Regions from separate parts of the Halomonas sp. GT genome, predicted to be linked through region 3. Evidence: predicted binding sites of a transcription regulator. Region 3 holds the regulator's gene; each other region holds the start of a gene.
What was found. Region 3 encodes sigma-54, which starts transcription at its own class of promoters, with help from an activator protein. Its sites were predicted from a motif close to TGGCACNNNNNTTGCTNT; they were not measured.
Positions count from the first base shown of each region.

Region 1: the regulator sigma-54 is predicted to act here: its motif matches at 5,270-5,287, upstream of B6A39_RS17735 (amino acid ABC transporter substrate-binding protein).
Region 2: the regulator sigma-54 is predicted to act here: its motif matches at 4,412-4,429, upstream of glnA (glutamate--ammonia ligase).

Region 1 is NZ_CP020562.1:3,921,920-3,929,668, reverse strand. Features, by position in the region: gene B6A39_RS17760 (histidine phosphatase family protein) at 1-460, shown strand, start outside; gene B6A39_RS17755 (RidA family protein) at 457-864, opposite strand; gene B6A39_RS17750 (amino acid ABC transporter ATP-binding protein) at 967-1,695, opposite strand; gene B6A39_RS17745 (amino acid ABC transporter permease) at 1,782-2,882, opposite strand; gene B6A39_RS17740 (amino acid ABC transporter permease) at 2,904-4,094, opposite strand; gene B6A39_RS17735 (amino acid ABC transporter substrate-binding protein) at 4,186-5,211, opposite strand; gene B6A39_RS17730 (amino acid ABC transporter substrate-binding protein) at 5,477-6,487, opposite strand; gene speE (polyamine aminopropyltransferase) at 6,594-7,454, opposite strand; gene hemE (uroporphyrinogen decarboxylase) at 7,454-7,749, opposite strand, start outside.
Region 2 is NZ_CP020562.1:232,146-239,894, reverse strand. Features, by position in the region: gene glnG (nitrogen regulation protein NR(I)) at 1-907, opposite strand, end outside; gene glnL (nitrogen regulation protein NR(II)) at 904-1,962, opposite strand; gene B6A39_RS01160 (DUF4124 domain-containing protein) at 2,155-2,670, opposite strand; gene glnA (glutamate--ammonia ligase) at 2,872-4,278, opposite strand; gene B6A39_RS01150 (hypothetical protein) at 4,750-5,373, shown strand; gene B6A39_RS01145 (acyltransferase family protein) at 5,404-6,429, opposite strand; gene B6A39_RS01140 (alpha/beta hydrolase) at 6,547-7,482, shown strand; gene B6A39_RS01135 (sensor domain-containing diguanylate cyclase) at 7,455-7,749, opposite strand, start outside.
Region 3 is NZ_CP020562.1:2,466,313-2,474,061, forward strand. Features, by position in the region: gene B6A39_RS11575 (KpsF/GutQ family sugar-phosphate isomerase) at 143-1,129, shown strand; gene B6A39_RS11580 (KdsC family phosphatase) at 1,163-1,705, shown strand; gene lptC (LPS export ABC transporter periplasmic protein LptC) at 1,705-2,277, shown strand; gene lptA (lipopolysaccharide transport periplasmic protein LptA) at 2,286-2,789, shown strand; gene lptB (LPS export ABC transporter ATP-binding protein) at 2,868-3,593, shown strand; gene B6A39_RS11600 (RNA polymerase factor sigma-54) at 3,699-5,114, shown strand; gene hpf (ribosome hibernation-promoting factor, HPF/YfiA family) at 5,212-5,520, shown strand; gene ptsN (PTS IIA-like nitrogen regulatory protein PtsN) at 5,525-5,995, shown strand; gene rapZ (RNase adapter RapZ) at 6,070-6,984, shown strand; gene B6A39_RS11620 (HPr family phosphocarrier protein) at 7,030-7,299, shown strand; gene pmbA (metalloprotease PmbA) at 7,352-7,749, opposite strand, start outside.

The sequences.
Region 1 (7,749 bases), 1.5 Mb from region 3:
GTCACCTCTGGGCGAAGAGCAGCTCTCAACCGTCATTGAGCAATGGCGTTGGCCGACGCCCACCAAGGTGGTGCACTCGGACTTTTTGCGGACAACACAAACCGCTGATCGAGTCGCTAAAGCGTTTGGCTTAACGCTGGAGAAAGAGGAGCGCCTTCGTGAGCGCTACTTTGGTGAGCTCGATGGCCAATCGGATCGGCATTACCCTGACGTATGGGCGTTAGATGCCCAGGATGCTGGCCATCAACAGCATCAGGTGGAGGCGGTAAGTCACGTCGCCAAGCGTATGTGCGCAGTTGTTGAGCAGCTGGAGCGTCGCTGCGAAGGCGAGACGGTGTTGGTGGTGAGTCATGGCGACCCGTTACAGATACTGCTCACAGCGCTCGCCAATAAACCGCTAACGCAACACCGAGAGCAGCCTGCCCTGCAGCCTGCCAGCATTACCCCGCTGGGGAGTTAGTCGGTTTTGGGTGAGGGTGCTGGTGAGGGTGGGATCCAGGCAATCATATCCACTTCTACATCGGCCCCGCCGGCAAGACCGGTGACGCCAATACAGGTGCGGGTTGGCAGCGGCTGTTTGAAGTAGCTGGCATACACGCGATTAACCTCGTCAAAGTGGCCCATATTGGTAATAAATACGCGTGACTGCACGACGTATTCAAAGCGACTGCCCACTTCTTCCAACACGATGGCTAGGTTTTGCATGACGCGATGAGTTTGTTCGGTAAAGGTGCCCAACAGCATTTCGTTGGTTTCAGGTACGGTGGGCATCTGGCCGGTAATAAATACCAAATCGCCCACTCGGCAAGCGTGCGAAAAGGGAGCAATCGGCTGTGGGGCGCGGTCAATAAATAGCTTTTCCATCTTGAACGGTCTCTCTTGTGTCGATGAGTTGGCGCCGCTAGATATAAGCGAAATACAAAGATGGGCCTTCGATGAGGCCCATTGCTTTATCAATTGCTTTACTTAGTGCCCCAGAATTTGGCTCAAGAATAGCTGTGTACGTTCTGACTGCGGGTTATTAAAGAACGGCTCAGGAGCGTTTTCTTCGATAATTTGCCCTTGGTCCATAAAAATCACCCGGTCGGCGACGGTTTTGGCAAAGCCCATTTCATGGGTCACACACAGCATGGTCATGCCTTCATTAGCAAGCTCCACCATGACGTCTAGCACTTCCTTGATCATTTCTGGATCAAGTGCCGACGTTGGTTCGTCGAATAGCATCACGTCAGGGTGCATGCACAGTGAACGGGCAATGGCGACCCGCTGCTGCTGGCCGCCGGAAAGCTGACCCGGGTACTTAAGTGCCTGTTCGGCAATACGCACCCGCTCTAAGTACTGCATGGCCATTTCTTCCGCCTCGCGGCGTGGTTTTTTTTGCACCCACATTGGCGCTATACAGCAGTTTTCCAGCACTGTTAAGTGGGGGAAGAGATTGAAGTGCTGGAACACCATGCCCACGCTACGACGGATTTGCTCGATACGCTTAACGTCTTGTGTAAGCGGCACGCCGCCCACCACGATATCGCCTTGCTGATGCTCTTCCAGGTGGTTAATGCAGCGAATCAAGGTTGACTTGCCTGAGCCTGAAGGCCCGCAAATAACGATACGCTCGCCGCGCTTTACTTCCAGGTCGATATCGCGCAGCACGTGAAAATCGCCGTACCATTTATTGACGCCGCGCATTTCAACCATCAGGTCAGAAGTGGGGGTGCCAGAGATGTTGGTGGCTGCTTGAGTCATGTCTTTATCCTGCTAAAAAATCGTTAATAAAAGCGGCGTTAGCGCTTATGGCCGGTGTGCAGCTTGCGTTCTAAATACTGGCTATAGCGCGACATGCTGAAACAGAAGATCCAGAACATGAAGGCGGCAAAGACATAGCCTTCCAGCGAGAAGCCTAGCCAGCGTGAGTCGGCCAACGCCGCTTGTACGATCCCCAATAGGTCAAATAGCCCGATGATCATGACCAGGGTGGTGTCTTTAAACAGCGAAATGAAGGTGTTCACGATGCCGGGGATCATCATCTTCAGCGCCTGAGGAAGCACAATCAGGCCCATGCGTTTCCAGTAGGTCATGCCTAGCGCAGCGGCAGCCTCTTCCTGACCCTTAGGGATGGCCTGCAGGCCACCACGAATAACCTCGGCCATGTAGGCACTTTGGAACAGTGTTAAGCCGATTAGTGCGCGTACTAGGCGGTCGACGCTCATATCGGAAGGCAGGAAAAGCGGTAGCATTACCGAAGCCATGAACAGTACGGTAATCAGTGGTACCCCGCGCCAGAACTCGATGAATACCACGCAGAAGCTTTTCACAATGGGCATATTGGAGCGTCGCCCCAATGCCAGCACAATGCCGATTGGCAGCGCACCAACCATACCGACGGTGGCCAGCAGTAGGGTCAGCATTAAGCCACCCCAGCGGTGCGTGGGCACGCGAGGCATGTCAAAGTAGCCGCCGTGCAGCAGCACATAAGCAACGATGGGGAAACCGACGAGAGCGAATACCGCCACCCAACGTTTGAGGGGCAGGCGGGGAATTGCTAGCCAGGCTATCAGCGTAAAGAAGCCAGCAAAGACTATGTTGGCTCGCCAGATTTCTTCACGGGGATACAAGCCGTAGATAAACTGGGTAAAGCGTGCATTGATGAAGACCCAGCAAGCTCCTTCCCGAGAGCAGTCATCCCGTGTGGTACCTATCCAGTCAGCATTCAAAAACGCCCACTGAACGGTGGGAACAACAAGCAAATACAGTATGTAAAGCCCGATCAGGGTAAAGATGGTATTGATCGGGCCATTGAACAGATTGGCGCGTAGCCAAGCAACCGCCCCGACAGAACTACTGGGGGCTGGCCGCTCTTTAATGATTGTTTGATTATGGATCATGTAAACATCCTCACCGTCGGCCTAGCGTTCAACCAGTGCCACTCGGGCGTTGAACCAGTTCATAAACATGGACACCAGCAGGCTGATGGTTAGGTAGACCGCCATGGTCATCGCAATGACTTCAATGGCTTGGCCAGTCTGATTCAGCGTGGTGCCAGCAAACACCGAGACAAGGTCGGGATAACCGATGGCGGTTGCCAGCGATGAGTTCTTGATCAAGTTCAGGTACTGGCTGGTTAGCGGTGGAATAATGACGCGCAACGCCTGAGGGATAACCACCAGACGAAGAACCAAGTTGCGCGGCAGGCTTAGCGCCTGGGCGGCTTCTGTTTGCCCGTGAGAAATTGCCTGAATACCAGAGCGGACAATTTCAGCAATAAAGGAGGCGGTATAGATCGACAGGGCAAGCCAAAGCGCGAGGAACTCAGGGATCACCGTAATACCACCACGGAAATTAAAGCCGCGTAGTTCCGGCATTTCCCAGGTAACCGGCACACCGGTGGCAACGAGCACTAATAGCGGTAAGCCAAAAATCAGTAAAAACGAAATCCAATAGGCCGGCAGGCGTTTACCGGTGGCTTCATGGCGACGCTTGTTCCATATCACCAGGGCAATACTGGCAGCAATGGCGACAAGAAAGGTAAGGGGAATTAAGCCAAAACCAGACTCAAACAGCGGCTGGGGTAAGTACAGCCCGCGCACGTTGAGAAAAATAGCTTCACCAAATGCCATGCTCTCCCGCGCGCTTGGCAGCGTACGTAGTACGGCAAAGTACCAGAAGAAAATTTGCAGCAGCAGCGGAATGTTGCGGAAGGTTTCGATATAGGCGGTGGCTAAGCGCGCCAGTAGCCAGTTAGGCGACAGGCGGGCGATGCCAACAATAAAGCCAATGATGGTGGCAGCCAATACCCCTAGGCCACCTACCAGCAGTGTATTGAGTAAGCCGACCAGGAAGGTGCGGCCATAGGTGCTTTGGGAAGAGTAGTCGATCAGACTCTGCACAATTCCAAAGCCTGCGGTGTTGCCCAAGAAACCAAACCCGGTGGTGATACCACGTGCGGATAAGTTGTCTTGGACATTACCGACAATGTAGAGCAAAAAGGCTGCCACAGCAGCGACGAGCAGCAGCTGGAAGATAAGCGCACGTTTGGCACGGTCTCGCCAAAACGGCGGCTTGTGGCCAGCGGGGCGAGTGTTAGGACTTACGGACATGGAAGGCGTCTCCGCGGTACGGACGATCAATCAAATGGCCCGCCAAGGCCCCTGGAAGAATGGGGCGGCGGGCCGGGGTCAAACGAGACGCTTAGCGAATCGGCGGTGCGTACTGGAAACCACCTTGGTTCCACAGGGCGTTAACACCACGTTCAATCTCAAGCGGGGAGTCCATGCCCACATTGCGCTCAAAACTTTCGCCGTAGTTACCGACTTGGCTCAAGATGTTGTAGGCCCAATCAGCTTCTAAGCCCATACCTTCTCCGTAGTTGCCATCTTGACCAAGCAGGCGGGCAACATCAGGGTTATCAGAGTTGAGCATTTCTTCGGCATTTTCGCTGGTGACGCCATACTCTTCGCCGTTAAGCATGGCGAATAACGACCACTTCACGATGTTAAACCATACATCGTCGCCTTGGCGTACCACCGGGCCGAGCGGCTCTTTAGAGATAACGTCAGGCAGAATCATCGCGCCAGACGGGTCGTCTAGCTGAATACGCAGTGCGGCTAGCTGGGAAGTATCGGAAGTGAGAACGTCACAGCGGCCAGCTTGGAAGCCGCCAACGGTTTGCTCAGAGGTATCGAAAACGATGGGATCAAATTCCATGCCGTTGGCACGGAAGTAGTCTGCTAGGTTCAACTCAGTCGTGGTGCCAGACTGAATACAAATAGCGGCACCGTCCAGTTCAGACGCGCTGGAAATACCCAGGTCGCGGGAGACCATAAAGCCTTGGCCATCATAGAAGTTAACGCCAGTGAAGTTGAGGCCCAGCGTCGTGTCACGGGTGGTGGTCCACGTGGTGTTGCGTGAAAGTACGTCCACTTCACCAGATTGTAGGGCAGTGAAACGCTCTACAGCGTTCAGAGAAATATAGTTCACCGCATCCGCATCGCCGAGAACGGCAGCTGCAACGGCACGGCATACGTCAACGTCGAGTCCTTGCCAGTTACCTTCATCGTCCGGGGCGGAAAAACCTGGCAGGCCGTCACTGACCCCGCACTGTACTGCACCACGTTCCATTGTGTCTTCTAACGTATCAGCTTGGGCAGTGGCGACACCGGCCAACGTGATAGCGCCCGCAGAGGCCAGTAGTACCAAGTGTTTCTTATTCATCATGGTCGTTCCCCTTACTCGATTTAATGTCGTTATGCATGCAGATGCATGACACTAAAAGCTAGCAAGGAAGGTGCCAGAAAGGATATGTCGTCAAATTCAGCGCTTTTCAACGCAAAATGCCAGCTGTATACGAAAGTATTGGTGCAAAAAGGAACATTAGCGACTAGCGATTGCTCTATTTTGGTGCGAGTCGCTAACGTTGCTGATAGTTTTAGAATAGTAGGTTTAAGCGTTACAGATTAACGGGTTTGAAAGATAAACAGGATTAGCGAATAGGGGGTGCGTATTGAATGCCACCATCTTTCCACAAGGCGTTTAAGCCTCTGGCAATCTTGAAGTCAGAGTCAGCACCGACGTTTCTATCAAAGATATCGGCGTAGTTACCCACCTGCTTGATGATTTGGTACGCCCAATCGGTATTGATGCCCATTGGCTCACCAAAGTCACCATCTTGACCAAGCAGGCGCATGACATCAGGATTCTCCGAATTAAGCTGTTCATCTACGTTAGCTTGTGTAATGCCCAGCTCTTCCGCATTTAGCATGGCAAACAGCGACCACTTCACAAGATTGAACCATTGGTCGTCACCTTGACGAACGGCTGGGCCAAGGGGTTCTTTTGAGATGATGTCAGGAAGCACGACCGCCATGTCGGGATCAGCAAGCTGCATCCGCTGAGCATAAAGCTGGGAAGCATCAGAGCTTAAAACGTCGCAACGGCCTGCTTCAAAACCTGCAATAGATTGTTCGGGTGCATCAAATACGACGGTGTCATAGGTCATGTCGTTGATACGAAAGTAATCAGAAAGATTGAGTTCGCTGGTAGTGCCGGATTGGGTGCAAACTGCCGCGCCATCGAGTTCTTTGGCGCTTTGCACGCCAAGATCACTGGCCACCATAAAGGCTTGGCCATCGTAGTAACTCACGCCAGTAAAGTTCATTCCCATCGTTGTGTCACGGCTTGAGGTCCAGGTCGTGGTGCGTGATAGGACATCGACTTCGCCAGACTGCAAAGCAGTGAAACGCTCTACCGAGTCGAGTGGCACGAAATCTACTTTTGTCGCGTCGCCAAGCGCCGCAGCGGCAATGGCACGGCATACATCGGTGTCCAGGCCCCGGTATTGGTCGTTGTCATCTAATGATGAAAAGCCTGGCTGGGCAGCGTTAACGCCACAGCGCACGCTATCGCGCTCCTGAACGGTTTCCAGCGTGCTGGCCATGGCCATCGCGGGTACTAAAACACTAATTCCTAATCCCAACCAACGAACGGTTTTCATTTGTTATTCCTTAACGTGAAAGGGCAAGTAAGCGTAAGCTCAAAAACGTAAGCCCATAAAAAAGGCCGAGCAATGCTCGGCCTTTTGGCTATTCGCAGTCGCAGCGTTATGCGAAGGCTTTACGCATGAAAGGCGGCAGCGATAGTGCACCACGGTGAGCATCACCTGTGTAGTACTGTAGCGGCATTTCGTGCTCAGCGGCAGCCTGTTCGCGGAAGCTTTCAACGCTGGTTGCTTTACCGGCCAACGTGACACTCCACCAGCCAGACGGATACACCGGCTGTGGGAAGGGCAGCGTTGCCACGCTATCAAAGCCTGCTTCACGCATATCGTTACGCAGTTCGCGAATGATAGAGCCGCTGTGGTAAAGCGGTGATTCACTTTGCTGCACCATCACGCCGCCATTTTTTAGAATACGGTGGCAACGCTTCAGGAAATCAGTTTTGAACAACCCTTCTGCGGGGCCGACTGGGTCGGTAGAGTCGATAATCAGCACGTCGATGCTCTCATCGGCAGCGTCGTCTACCCACTTCACACCATCAGCGAACAGCAGCTCAGCACGTGGGTCGCCGTTAGCTTCTACCAGCGCTGGGAAGAAACGCTCGGCGGCCTTAGTCACTTCTTCATCGATATCGATTTGTGTCACTTTTTCAACGCTGGGGTGGCGTAATACTTCTTTTAATGTGCCGCAATCGCCGCCACCAATAATCACCACCCGTTTGGGATCTTGATGGGTGAACAGTGCGGGGTGGGCTATCATTTCATGATAGAGGAAGTTGTCGCGATCGGTCAGCATCACGCAGCCATCTAGCACCATCAGGTTGCCGTAGGTCTCCGTGGTATAGACTTCCAAGTGCTGGTAAGGGCTTTGCACATCCAGCAACTTTTCAGTGACTTTCAGCGAGAAAGCGCTGCCGTGGCTATCAAACACTTCGGTAAACCACTGGTCGTCGCGTAAATCGCTCATTACTTTGCTCCTGGACGCGGGGCGTTCGTTTGGGTAGGAATGCCTTGATGATACTGCGGGCTTAAATCGTGCAGCGCCTCCATAAAGGCGGTGACGTGATCGGGGTTGGTGAACTGGCTGATGCCATGGCCCAAGTTAAAGACGTGGCCCGGGCCGTGCCCATAGCTTTCCAACACGCGTGCAACTTCGGCTCGGATGGCAGAAGGGCGTGCGAACAACACATTCGGGTCGAGATTGCCTTGCAGCGCCACTTTATGGCCTACCCGTGCGCGGGCGTCGGAAAGTTCGGTGGACC
Region 2 (7,749 bases), 1.9 Mb from region 3:
ACAAGTCCTCTCGAAACCGTCCATCATCAACTAACGATTCCAGATTCTGATGGGTAGCGGCAATAATACGCACATCGACTTTTACAGGCGTATGGCCGCCCACGCGATAGAATTCACCATCCGCTAACACACGAAGCAAGCGCGTTTGCGTTTCAGCGGGCATGTCGCCAATTTCATCAAGAAACAGCGTCCCACCATTAGCCTGCTCAAAGCGGCCTTGGCGCTGTTGCGCTGCCCCTGTAAACGCACCCTTTTCATGGCCGAATAGTTCGGACTCAATCAAGTCGCGGGGAATCGCCGCCATATTCAGCGCAATAAACGGCTTGCCTGCCCGGGGGCTATGCTGATGCAGCGCCTGAGCAACACGCTCTTTACCGGTGCCAGACTCACCGTTAATTAACACCGTGATGTGGGAGTGGGAAAGCCGCCCGATGGCGCGAAACACTTCCTGCATAGCAGGTGCTTCACCAATAATCTCTGCGCTCAATCCTTCCGGCACGCTGACCGGGCGCTGACGCTCTCTTGCATGAGCTACCGCACGTCGCACCAGCGCCAGCGCTTCGTCCACATCAAAAGGTTTAGGCAGGTATTCAAATGCCCCCCCTTGGTAAGAGGCCACGGCGCTGTCGAGGTCCGAATGCGCGGTCATCACAATCACAGGCAAGTCAGGGTGCGCATCACGTACCCGGGACATTAAATCCAGCCCATCAATGCCAGGCATACGAATATCAGTCACCAATACATCCGGTGGATTTTCTAACAATCGCTCCAGCGCGGTATCCGCACGCTCAATACACTCTACCTTCAGGTCTGGCTGCGCTAAGGCCCGCTCTAATACCCAACGGATGGCGCGGTCATCATCGACAATAACCACTCGTGCTACATCGGTTTGTGTCGCCTCAGTCATGACGCTTCTCCGGTGAAATTAACAACCAATGGAATCAGTAAACGAAATTCGGTATGTCCAGGGCGTGAGTCGCATTCGATCAATCCTTGATGTTGGTGCAAAATCGACTGAGCAATCGATAGCCCTAGGCCGCTACCTTCAGCGCGCCCAGAAACCATGGGATAGAAAAGCGTTTCACGTAACGTTTCAGGTATGCCAGGGCCATTATCAATGACCCCCACTTCACTGACTAAACGATGGCGTTCAGCCCCCAGCGTAAATTGGCGGCGTGCTCGGGTGCGCAGCGTAAGCTCCGGCGAAGGTGTTGCTGCATCACTCATGGCCTGTACCGCGTTACGTGCCACATTCAATAACGCTTGGATCATTTGAGATTCATCGCCAGACAGATCCGGCAGACTTGGGTCATAGTCACGACGAATTTCAACATGAGGATGCTCGGCAATCAGCAGTGCTCGCACCCGCTCTAACACCTTATGGATGTTGACCGGCTCATGTTTGACAATGCGATTGGGGCCCAGCATGGAGTCGACCAAATCTCGCAGCCGATCCACCTCTTCAACAATAATGTGGGTAAATTCACGTAGTGCAGGGTCGTCTAGATCGCGCTCCAATAATTGGGCAGCACCGCGTATCCCACCTAAGGGGTTTTTAACTTCATGAGCCAAGCCCCGCGCTAATACTTTGATCGTCTCTTGCCGGGTGGTCAGCGCTTCTTCCCGGGAGATCTGCATTAGCCGATCACGGGGCTCTACTTCAAGTAATAGTTCATCGGCAGAAAGCGGGGTCACCGTGTAGTCCACCGTCAATGACTCGCTGTTCAGCGGCGTAATGCGTGCTTCGCGCTGGGTATAGGGATGAAAGGCATCCCGCGCCTTGGCGAGGACATCATCAATACTCTCATCGCCCCCTAGCAGCGTGTCTAAACTAATGCCCTGCACACGGCTAAAGCTCACCGCTAGCAGCGCTTCCGCTGCCGGGTTCATCCAGCAAACGCGGAGTTCACCGTCTAGCAGTAAGACTGCGGTGGTGAGGTGTTCAAGTAAGCGCTGGTACATGACGTATCCTGAAGCATCGCTGTAAAAATTAGCGTTATCGAGCGTATGAAAGAGAAACTGCAAAAAGCGCGCCAATTCAGCACAAACGACGATTTGCACGGCTAATGAGCAGGGGGCGGGGGTGTAGCGAGCTGTTATAGCGCAGTCCGGGCTGTCAGCTCGCTACCCATTGCACCATTATAGTGCATATGGCTAATCAGCAATAAAAATACTCACCTGAACAGTGCGGTGCTGAACACGCCCTGCACTGTCTAGTAGCTCTGCTTGCAGCTGGTGCTGGCCAGCCGCTAAACCTGCAAGCCAGAAAGCATCACTATGCAGCGCCGACTGACTTATCTCACCGTTCACCCGCAGTTGAATACGATGATCTTCTCGAAGCGGTGGGGCAACATTTACCACCACCGCGGTATGGTCGTTCTGAAGTGACGCCTCTGCCCGGGGAACCTCGATCACAAAACGGTCGTAGGGCATAAACGGCTGCCCAGGATGACCTTGTCGACGTGGTGACGATGTGACGGGGGGCGGTGACGTGGAGACACTGGGCAATGGCGCAAGCGTCATCACTTCGCCGCCACGCTCAGGGTTATCGGTAAACGTCACATTACCCTGCTCATCTACCACGCGGTACACCGTTTGCGACTGCGCAGCGCTTACCCACAGGCATAGCAGTAGCGTAGCCCCTGTGGATAAACACACTTTATATTGCATAACGTAGCCCCCTCATCGTTACTGGCGCACCTTCTTGGCTTACTACCATAAAAAAACCCCGCCTTGGCGGGGTTTTCAGGCTAATCACACCGCAAAGGTGATTTTAGCAGCGGTTCTTTCTTAAAAGCCGTTCATAAAAGCCGTTCTTAAAAGCCATTATTCTTAAAAACTGTTCTTAGAACCTGCTCTTAATAGCCGTTATTAACAGCTGTAGTACATATCGAACTCAATTGGATGAGTAGTCATGCGAATGCGCTCTACTTCTTCCATCTTGAGGTCGATGTATGCATCGATCATTTCATCAGTGAACACGCCACCTTCTGTCAAGAACGCGCGGTCTGCATCGAGTGCTTCCAACGCTTGATCCAGACTGTTGGCAACGGTCGGTACTGACTTACCTTCTTCAGGCGGCAGGTCATACAAGTTCTTATCCATAGCATCGCCAGGATGAATCTTGTTTTTAATACCGTCGATACCCGCCATCAACAAGGCAGAGAATGCTAAGTACGGGTTAGCCGTCGGATCAGGGAAACGTGTTTCTACACGCTTGCCTTTCGGGCTAGCGGTATACGGAATACGGATAGAGGCAGAACGGTTACGAGCACTGTAAGCCAGCATAACCGGCGCTTCGAAGCCTGGCACCAAACGCTTATACGAGTTAGTCGATGCGTTGGTGAAAGCGTTCAGAGCACGGGCGTGCTTGATAACACCACCAATGTAGTAAAGCGCCATTTCAGAAAGACCAGCGTATTCATCACCCGCGAACTGGTTTTGACCATCTTTCCAGAACGACTGGTGTACGTGCATACCAGACCCGTTGTCGCCTACAAGCGGCTTCGGCATGAACGTAGCGGTTTTGCCGTAAGCGTGGGCCACGTTGTGGATCACGTATTTCATTTCCTGAACTTCGTCAGCTTTCTTCACCAGCGTATTGAATTTAACGCCGATTTCGTTCTGACCCGCGTTAGCTACTTCGTGGTGGTGAACTTCAACGGTCTGGCCAATCGCTTCCAGGGTGTTACACATTGCACCACGAATATCGTGGAAGCTATCAACCGGGGGAACGGGGAAGTAGCCGCCTTTAACGCGCGGACGGTGACCCAAGTTGCCGCCCTCCACCTGATTACTGGTCGCCCAAGCGCCTTCGTCAGACGTAATTTTGTACATGGAACCCTGAATGTCAGATTTCCAATGGACTTCGTCGAAAATGAAGAACTCAGGCTCAGGGCCAAAGAAAGCGGTGTCGCCTAAGCCAGTGGACTGCAGGTAAGCTTCTGCGCGCTTGGCAATGGAACGCGGGTCACGGTCATAACCCTGCATAGTAGCAGGCTCAATGATGTCACAACGCAAGATAAGGGTAGCGTCTTCGGTGAAGGGGTCGAGGAAAGCAGTACCATCTTCAGGGCGCAGAATCATGTCGGATTCGTTGATGCCTTTCCAGCCCTCAATAGAGGAACCATCGAACATCTGACCATTTTCGAAAAACTCTTCGTCCACGTCCCGTGCCGGTACGGTGACGTGCTGCTCTTTACCGCGCGTGTCGGTGAAACGCAGGTCTACCCATTTAACATCATGTTCTTCGATTAGCGCGAGAGTCTTGGCTGACATAGTGTCCTCCGGTATGAACGTGGCTTAAGCTTGTGACAGTAAGCTACCGATAAAAAAGTTATTAAACAAACCGGCTATCGTTGTAGCACGCCGAGAGGCATCTGCCTACGACCCGCTAGCCGCTGGCTAATACAAAGCACGGAACATGCCAACTCTGCACCAATATGGCATAAAAAAATAGCAAGCCATTGTTTTATAAAAAATAAAAAAGAAAACATCGTGCTTCTTCATGTAGCAAAATGCTTTGAGAAAGAACGGATCCAGCCCTAAAAAATCACGTTACTGAGAAAATCGCACCAATAAAGATCAATCAGAGACCGATAAGCACCAATATAGTGCATCATAAGCGCCAATTATTTTCCTCATCACCGTAAACTTTAGCTTGATACCAAAAGAAACTCACACCTACAATTGATTACAAATAGATAGGCTTTATAACAAACAGGTTTCATAACACAGGAAGCCACTCACATGGGCACGGTCTGCTTTATTGTTGATGCGTCAGTCACAGGTGCCCTTTTACCACGTCACCTACGCGCTATTCGGCAAACAGGCTTAGCAGACCACATACTTCCCATTATCGTGACCAGCGCCACCGCCGATCTACGCATTCCAGACATTGAGCAACGCTACCGCGTTCACTTTCTGGTTACGCCTTCCCAGCCATTAGGCGCAAGGATCAATCAAGCAGCGTATCTCAGCCAAGCTGATTGGCTGCTGATTGCGATGCAGCAGCGGGCGTTAGCAGCCAAACTGTGGTGTTTACTCTACCCCCAGCTAGACACGTACACGCTGGATGCTTTTTTGATTGGCAGCGAACCTCCCCGCCTATCAGAACGGTTACTTCAGTGCTTCCTAGGCTCTGGTGTTGCTGTTCCTCCCTACATAGCCATCCGGCGCACGTGGTTAGAACGCTTAGGAGGCTTAGACCCAGAGCTAGATGAAACAGCACTTGCTGATTTATTACAGCGTCTTTATGCGTGTCCTACCCGCTTACAAACCTTCAGCCTAGAAGCATCAGGACTTACCCGTGACTCGCCATCAAGGAGTAATAAGCCTTCTCGTCCTCCCCCGAACTCACATACGGATACTTAACGTCTCTTATGGCTTAAGATCTCCTGCTGCTTAGACGTTCAAACGCTTGCCAAATAGCATTGCCCCCACCGTCGTGGTGTTAACCATATTATTCAACACGATAGAGCCAATACCGCCGACAAGAATTAACAGCACAGCATAGGCTATGAGCGGCAATGTAAAAGGTCCAACGACGACATCAGTTAAGGCAAAAAACATAGGATGGGCCAAATAAATACCGAACGAATACGCATTGATATAACGTATCCAGCGTGGCGCTTTACGACCTTTTAAGTAATGCATTAACCAGAGTGTAAACAGTACAAAGAAAGGTATTACCCACACCTCTTTTGAAGAGAAAGTTATCCAACCTGCGAACGTGAGCGCAACAATCAACGCCACAAACCCAAGTAGCCAAAAGGGATGCGACAAGCTTTGCATCCATTTAGGTTGCTCAAACGGATCAGCTTGAGGGGCCAGCGGGTAATAGCGAACTAACACCAGCGCCAGAAAAAACAGATATATCCACCCCAACGGCGCAATCCATAACAGATATCCAGGCGGCTCAACGTCCAACCAATACGCCAACCCCCAGTATGCCATGCTAACTAAGCACCCACCCCAGAGCCACGGCACAGGATTAAAGCGCCACAATCGGAAGTGGGTATAGCACCAATAAGCCGCGTAAAACTGCATGGCAATAATCAAAAAATAGCCATGCCATCCCGCATAAATAAAATACTCTTTAGCATTGTTTATAAAACCAACAGGGTTATCGCTATTCGCTAACCGCACCCACTCTGCCGTCGAGTAAATAAAGCCGTACACCAAATAAGGCAGCATGACGTATTTAACGCGCTGAAGAAGAAAACCAGGAGGTACCTGTTTATCGTATCGAACGGCAAAAACAAACACCGAGATAAACAAAAATATGGGTGTACCCAGCACCAGAGGAAGTCGCATTAGGTCGGTGACTACATTATCAACGCGCTGATTCAAGTGATCCAACCAATGAAACAGGAATACCGCGATACACCCGTAAGCACGCAGCCAATAAATCTCCTCGATTTTTTGCATCCGCTCCCTCTCTGATTCCTTGGCATCAGTCCGTTGGCTGCTACCTTCAGTAAATTGAACAGGGACTCACTCTGCGTTGTCCGACTACACTAACGCCATTAAATTCCGGGAGGCTTCGTGTTTGGAACATCAACAGCAAGACCCGTTACCCTGCTAACACGACATATTACGGGCCTAGTGAGTTGGCTTTTATTAAGCACTCACGCCTTAGCAGGCGATGTTTCTTACCAACAGTTTTTCTCGCCCACCTTAGGCCATGACTACCCTTATACCGTGTATTTACCTGATAACTATGACACGGAAGCGTCTACGCCTTACCCAGTGGTTTATTTACTTCATGGATCGTTTGGAAACGAGAAAGACTGGGTGACACGGGGCAAACTCCCCCAAACAGCTGACCGCTTAATCGCAGCTGGCCACCTGCCCCCGACGGTATTTATCATGCCCGGCAGCCGCAGTTGGTGGGTAGATGGTTACAACGAGGCAGCACGCAGCGCGTTCTTTGACGACTTACTGCCGCATATTGAAAGCACCTACCATGTCGGGAGTGAACGCCACTTGCGAGGCGTTGCGGGATTGTCTGCCGGCGGTTACGGCGCGCTTAATTTTGCCCTAGAGCGCCCCGAGCTGTTCGCAGCCGCTGCCGCCCTAAGCCCGGCCAGTTACGCACCAACGCCGCCTGCTAATTCATCAGCACGCCGACACCCAGCATTTTTAAATGAACAAGGTCAATTTGACCGCGAACGCTGGGAAGCGCTTAATTACACGGCCCACCTAGAAAATTACCGATTACACGTCACGCCGCGAACCACGGGAAAGCGCGACATATCGCCCGTGCCGCTTTATATCAGTGCGGGGCGTAGCGATGTTTACGATGCAGAATTTCACGCCCGCTTGTTACGCCAAACGATGGAACGCATTCAACCGGGCGACGTGCGACTTGATCTTTACCCCGGTGGCCACACCTGGCGCGTATGGCGAGCCAGCCTCCCTGCCGCCTTAAACTTTATGTTTCAGCATATCGATCAACCTGCCGATGACGTGGCTGAATAAAGTACCGCTTGGTTACGACCGTTGGCTTTTGCAACGTACATCGCTTGGTCGGCACAGTGCACCAAGGCTGCTTCTTCACTGGCGTGCAGCGGATAAACGGCAACACCAATACTTGCCGAAATAATGACCTGACAACCATCCAGTAAATACGGCTCTGCTAATGAATCGCACAGTTGGCTAGCGACACCTAACGCTTCGCTAGCCATTATTGGCCCACTCAGCATCGCCACAAATTCATCGCCACCAATTCGCCCAACCAAGTCATCC
Region 3 (7,749 bases):
TCGTAACGTAACACTACTCACAGTAACAGAGACGCTTATTGCGACGGCTATAAAGAGTAGGATACGCGCCTTACCTACAAACCGCGTCAAGATGTTATTCTTATCGACCTACTTTTGACCGCCTATGAAAAGAGACGTCCTCATGCGCCAGCCACTATCGACACCTAGCCCACTGCGTGAAAGTGCGCTGCGCACATTGCAAATCGAGCAAGCCGCTATCGGTGGACTTCAGGCAAAGCTTGATGAGAGCTTTGACCACGCCTGTGAACTTATCCTTGCCTGCCAGGGCCGCGTAGTGGTAACTGGCATGGGTAAGTCCGGACATATTGCGGGCAAGCTTGCCGCAACATTAGCAAGCACCGGCACGCCTGCTTTTTTTGTACACCCAGGTGAAGCCAGTCATGGCGACCTCGGTATGATCACCCGCGCAGATGTTGTACTAGCGCTCTCGAATTCTGGCGAAACCGCAGAGGTCACCGCGCTGCTTCCCCTGTTGAAACGCTTAGGAACCCCCCTTGTCAGCATGACTGGACGCCCTGGTTCCACATTAGCTAAACACGCCGATGCTCACCTTAATAGTGGCGTCGAGCGGGAAGCCTGCCCTCTCGACTTAGCGCCGACTAGCTCAACTACTGCAGCACTTGCCTTAGGCGATGCTTTAGCCGTGGCATTATTGGAGGCACGCGGCTTCACTGCGGAAGATTTCGCGCTTTCACACCCAGGCGGAAGCCTCGGCAAACGCTTACTTTTGCGTGTAAAGGATTTAATGCACAACGGATCACGCCTCCCCCAAGTAGCATTAGGCAGCCCGCTAAGGGACGCACTGCTGGAAATTACTCGCCAAGGGCTGGGATTTACCTGCGTAGTCGATAGCGAAGGACGCCTTGCCGGTGTTTATACCGACGGTGACTTACGCCGAACACTGGATCAGTTTCATGATTTACGTGATGTCCTAGTTGATGATGTTATGACACGCCCTGGAAAGCGTATCGGCCCCGATGTGTTAGCGGCTGAAGCAGTACGCATCATGGAAGACAGTCGAATTACCGCACTGGCAGTCGTGGATGATCAGCAGCGCCCCATTGGTGCACTGCATATGCATGACTTACTTGCTAGCGGTGTCATTTAATCGTTCTTTTCAAAAATTAATAACGGAGGCTTCATGGCCCTACCTGACGCTCTACAAGACCGGATTCGCCGCGTAAAATTACTTGCCATTGATGTTGACGGCATACTTACCGATGGTCGCCTCTATTTTCAAGCTGACGGTATCGAAATCAAAGCGTTTCATACCCAAGATGGCCATGGCCTCAAACTATTGAAGCGTGTCGGTATTCATGTTGCGTTAATTACTGGACGTGATTCCCCTATGGTCAGCCAACGTGCTGCCTCCTTGGGTATTAGCCATGTCTACCAAGGGTGTGAAGATAAACTCACTACGCTACGCGCGCTATGCCAACGCCTTGATATCACGCTAGAACAAGTTGCTTATTGTGGTGACGACCTACCAGATCTTGCTCCTATCAAACGATCTGGTGTCGGCATCACCGTCCCTAATGCTCCGGATTATATGCATACCCATGCAGACTGGATCACCGACCGGCTTGGTGGCCACGGCGCTGTACGTGAAATCTGCGACACTTTATTGATGTCTCAAGGCCATTGGGACGCTGTCTTAGATACGTATCTACACGGCCAATCGTAATGCGCTTTTGGGTTAAGAAACGCGTTTGGATAACCGCCATGGTACTTGCCTTAGGTGGCGTGCTGGTGTGGCTAGATCCGCGCGGCCCTCAAGACCAATCAATCGACCCTGAGGCTCGCGCTCAAGAGCCCGGCCATGTATTAGAAAATGCAGAAATAACTCTGTTTGGTGACACCGGTGCTATCCAACAATCGCTGACGACGCCACGCTTAGTCCATACCCCTCAAACGGCAATGACCGATGTCATCTCACCCAGGGCGATACTATTTGATAGCGAAGAGCGTCAATGGCTAGCGACAGCGGAGACCGGCACTCTAAATACTGACACGCAGGCACTCACTTTAGCTGGCTCAGCCCAATTACTTGCACCTGATGAAGGCTGGCAGTTGAATACAGAGTTACTACATTATGATGGCATCACCCGTCATGCTTGGAGCGATGCCGAAACCATACTTCAGCAACCGCCACAGCGCATAGACGCTACACGTATGGATGTATGGCTGGATGATAGCCAGATCCGCTTAACCAATAACGTGCGCGGCGTTCACCCGCCTGCCACTCGTTCTCAGTAGGAGTCGCGATGAACGCTCTTATTCGCACGGCACTCTTCGTCATTGCGCTACCCATTTCAGCGGCAGCGCTACCGGTTATGGCGCAAAGCCAAGCCCCCGTAGAAGTAGAGGCTGACCGTTTAGATCTCGATCAACGAGCAGGCACCGCTGTGTATTCTGGCAACGTCGATATTCGGCAGGGCAATATGCAGCTGCGCGGCGATCGCGTGGAGATTCAACGCAACGATGCTGGCGAACTATCGCGCGCTGTTGCAACCGGTGGACGCGCCTATATACGCAACCAGCTCGAAGACCAAGCAAGCCCAATGGAAGGCTGGGCGAAGCGCATTATTTATCATGTTGCCGAGCGTCGGGTAGAGCTAATTGACCAAGCGGAACTGACTCAGCAAGCAGACCGTTTTGAAGGTGGGCGATTAGAGTATTTTATCGACCAAGGTGTGGTTCAGGCACGTTCCGATGTTAGTGGTGGTGAACCACAACGTATCCGCATGACTCTTCAGCCGGAACAATAGGAGTGCCCAGTGGCGACAAATAACGCAGAGCCTGCACCTCAAACCACAGCCTCAGAACCAGCATCAGAAACAGCGCCGATAAAAACACTTTATGCCCATCACTTAGCCAAAAGCTATAAACGCCGCCGTGTCGTTAAGGATATTAATCTAGAGATATCTCAAGGCAGCGTGGTAGGGCTGCTGGGGCCCAATGGCGCAGGCAAAACGACATCGTTTTATATGATCGTCGGTTTGGTAAAGTCTGACGCTGGAAAGGTTGGCATTGATGAGCTTGATTTAACCCATGCGCCCATGCATGAACGTGCAATGGCAGGCATTGGATACTTGCCTCAGGAAGCTTCTATTTTTCGCAAACTTTCCGTCGCTGACAACATCATGGCCATTCTGGAAACTCGCAAAGAACTCGATCGTAGCGCCCGGGAGCAGCGCCTTGAGTCGCTACTGGAAGATTTCCACATCACACACATTCGTGACAACTTCGGCATGAGTCTTTCGGGCGGAGAGCGTAGACGTGTTGAGATTGCTCGCTCCCTCGCGACAGAGCCTGCCTTTATCCTGCTTGATGAGCCGTTTGCCGGCGTTGATCCAATCTCAGTGGGCGATATTAAAACGATCATTCGAGCCCTCAAAAAACGTCATATCGGCGTGTTAATTACTGACCATAACGTCAGGGAAACACTAGATATTTGCGATATCGCCTACATTGTAGGTGACGGCCATATCATCGCCAGTGGTCCACCTCAGGAAATTCTCAACAACCAGCGGGTTAGAGACGTTTATTTGGGGGCTGATTTCCGCCTGTAAACAGTCACCTGCAGAAAAAATAGTATTGGTGGCATGCTTATTGCACTTGCACCAAGCCATAACTCGCACTAGGGTGGAGCTTTCTGATTAACGAGTGGTTCTCAGATGGTCATGAAAGCTTCTCTTCAATTGCGTATCGGTACACAGCTGACCATGACACCTCAGCTGCAGCAGGCCATTGCCCTGTTACAGCTATCAACGCTGGACCTCCGTCAAGAAATTCAGCAGGCACTTGATGCCAACCCTATGCTTGAGCAGGAAGATGAGTTCGGCGAACAGGCCGTTAGTGAACCCCAGGAAGCTGAATGGTCTGAAAGCATTCCTAACGAACTCTCTACTGACAGCGATTGGTCAGACACTTACCAAGACCTAGGCAGCCATGGTGTCAGCAGCGAAGGGCCTGACTTTGAGCGGCAAGCTGCTGGCCAAAGTTTGCATGGCCACTTACTTTGGCAACTCGCCATGACAGACTTTTCGCCACGCGACCATGCCATTGCTGAAAGCCTTATCGATGCACTGGATGCCAATGGCTACTTAACCCAGCCTCTCAATGACCTTCGCGAAGGACTTAAAGCCCAAGGACATGAAGGCCTTAGCCAACGTGAGGTTGAAACAACCTTGCTTCGTCTTCAACAGTTTGAGCCAACCGGCGTGTTTGCTCGCGACCTGCGGGAATGCTTAATGCTGCAGCTCGCTTCACTACCCGAAGATACACCGCTGCTCATGCCTGCCAAGCGGTTAGTACGTCAATTTCTTGAAGCACTCGGCAAAGATGATGTGCGTCTGCTAAAGCGGCGGTTAAGTCTGGATGATGAGCAGCTTGATGACGTAATTCGCTTGATCCGCAGCCTTGATCCTCGCCCAGGAAGTGCCTTTGGCGACACCGATGACAGCTATGTAACGCCAGATTTAGTCGTACGCCATGACCACGAAGGATGGCACCTGGAGCTAAACCCAGAGGCGTTGCCTCGCTTACGCATTCAACCTGACTACGCAAGCCTCATCAAACGGGCTGACAAGAGCCAGGATAACCAATTTTTAAAAGAGCATCTTCAAGAAGCTCGCTGGCTCATCAAGAGCCTTTCTAGCCGAAATGATACGCTACTGCGGGTGGGCCGAGAAATCATAGCTCGCCAGATAGGCTTTCTGGAACACGGCGAAGAAGCCATGAAACCGCTGATTTTAGCCGATATCGCAGACGCCGTAGAAATGCATGAATCCACTATTTCCAGGGTCACCACCCAGAAATACATTCATACTCCGCGCGGAGTGTTTGAACTCAAATACTTCTTTTCAAGCCAAGTAAGTAACCAGGACGGCGGTGACAGTCACTCCAGCACCGCCATCCGGGCTCGAATCAAAAAACTGGTGCAAGATGAACCGCCCGGGAAACCTCTCTCAGACAGCCGCCTCGTGTCGCTATTGGAAGAGGGTGGCATTAGTGTGGCAAGGCGAACGGTGGCCAAATATCGCGAGTCGATGGGCATACCCTCTTCAAGCGAACGCCGCCGTTTACGCTAATAAAGCAGTGCTAACGAACAAAGTCTGTCTAAGGGCTTTGCAATAGCGCAAAAAGGGTTACAATCGAAGAACAGTCCGATGGATAAGGAGCACGTCAATGCAAGTAAATATCACTGGTCATCACGTAGATCTGACTGACGCCTTGCGTGACTATGTAAATGAGAAGCTGGAACGCGTTGAGCGCCATTATGACAATATCACCACCGTACAAGTGACCTTATCTGTTGAAAAGGAGCGTCAGCAAGCTGCCTGCACCCTGCATGCTGCAGGTGCCGATCTACACGCAGAAGCATTAGACAACGATATGTACGCTGCGATTGATGCACTAGCGGACAAAATTGACCGTCAACTCGTTAAACACAAGGAAAAAGCACAAGCTCGCGCCCAAGGCGCTGGCGTGCGTTAACTCAATGACGTTGGAAACTATTCTTCCCCCGGAGCGCGTGCTGTATGACGTCCCCGGGGGCAGCAAAAAAAGAGTGCTGGAGTTTTTCAGCACCTTTATTGCGCAAAACACGCCAAGCCTAGATAGCCAAGAAGTCTTCAGCCGCCTGATTGGTCGCGAGCGCCTGGGCAGCACTGGAATAGGCAACGGCGTTGCTATTCCTCACGCCCGTAGCCCTCATTGCAGCTCACCTATCGCTGGTTTTTTAAAGTTAGCTGAGCCCGTGGATTTCGATGCTATCGATGGCGATCCCGTCGATCTTGTTTTCGTCCTTTTAGTTCCCGAAGAGGCAGACGACACGCACTTAGCCTTATTAGGGCAAGTAGCGTCTATCATGAACAGCGTTGACACACGTCAGCAGCTTCGTAAAGCGGCTAGCCAGCGTGAGCTATTGGACCTTATAACAGCAAAAATTCGTGAACAATCTGTTACCTAGATGGTCCACCGCTAGACACTGCCTACTAATTTAACGTTAACCTCCATTTTTATTGGCATGCCAAGAGAAACTCTATGCAACTGGTGATCATTAGCGGCCGTTCAGGGTCCGGTAAATCTATCGCCTTACAAGCGTTAGAAGATCTTGGCTATTGTGCCATCGATAATTTGCCCGCCATGCTACTCGGCTCCCTTGTGGATGAGCTTCGTGAGCAAGGCGCACGTCCCCAACTAGCGGTAAGTATCGATGCGCGTAATTTACCAGCTGCGCTAAAGCAGCTGCCAAAAATGCTTGAATCTTTGCGTCAGAAAAGCATTCACTTCCAGGTTATCTATCTAACCACCGATGCCAGAATTCTTCTTGAGCGATACTCAGCTACGCGTCGTCGTCACCCTCTTACGCGTGATAGTGACATGACGCTTGAAGAGGCCATCAATAAAGAAGAAGAAACCCTACTCGACATCCGTGATCTTGCTGACCTAATGATCGACACATCGCGTCTATCGGTTCATGACCTCCGCCGCAGGATAACGGATCAAGTTGCCCAACAGCGTGAAGATAGATTAACGCTGACCCTAGAGTCATTTGGCTATAAACGCGGTGTCCCACTTGATGCCGATCTCGTCTTTGACGTGCGCTGCTTACCAAACCCCTACTGGGACCCTACGCTGCGCCAATACACTGGGCGTGACGCGAACATCATCAACTTTCTGAAGGGATATCCCGTCGTAGAAGAAATGCGCAATGATATCCAGACATGGTTGGAAAAGTGGCTACCCGCTTACCAAAATAGCCAGCGCAGTTATATGACGATTGCTATTGGCTGTACCGGCGGGCAGCACCGCTCTGTCTATATGGTGGAACAACTGGCGCAAATGCTGGTTAAACAAGCGGGAGAGGTTCAACTCCGTCATCGTGAGCTAGGCTTGCAGTACACTCTTAGTGAACAGCAGCCCTCCACATCCTCGCCTTCAACAAACGCACAATAAGCAACGCTTTTTCTTCACGACCCCACTCGGCAAAAAGGAACCAGAGTGCCAGAAAGAACCTTAACACTCACTAATCAGCGCGGCCTTCATGCTCGTGCAGCGACGAAACTCGTCAAGTGTGGCCAACAGTTTTCGGCCAATATTCACGTTTACAAACAACAGCAAATGGCAGATGCGGCCAACATTATGTCGTTATTGATGCTGGCCGCTCCCTGTGGCACTGAACTTAGAATCCATGCGGAAGGCGACGACGCCGAACAAGCACTAGAGGCCATTGAAGCACTGTTCGACGCACGTTTTGATGAAGACCACTAACATCAGTAAAACAGCGTCAGCCAACGTGTTAACTGAACTGTTACCTCCGTTGTTAGTTACCAGCGACGGTCATTGCATCAATTAGCCAGCTACCCGTGTGAATACTGCCACGGGTATCAATGTCATCACCGACAGCTACCAAACCCGCAAACATGCTATTCAAATTACTGGCAATGGTGAACTCCTCAATAGGGTGCTGTATTTCGCCATTTTCAACCCAAAAGCCGGCAGCGCCTCGCGAATAGTCGCCTGTTACGCCGTTAACCCCCTGCCCCATTAGTTCAGTCACCCAAATGCCACGCCCCATCTGCTTCAGCAAGTCATCGCGGGGCGTCAGCGGCGCTAACAAACGTAAATTACGCGCACCGCCAGCATTACCTGTAGATTGCATGCCTAAGCGCCGCGCACTGTAAGCAGACAGCATATAGCTGGCAACGCTACCCTGCTCAA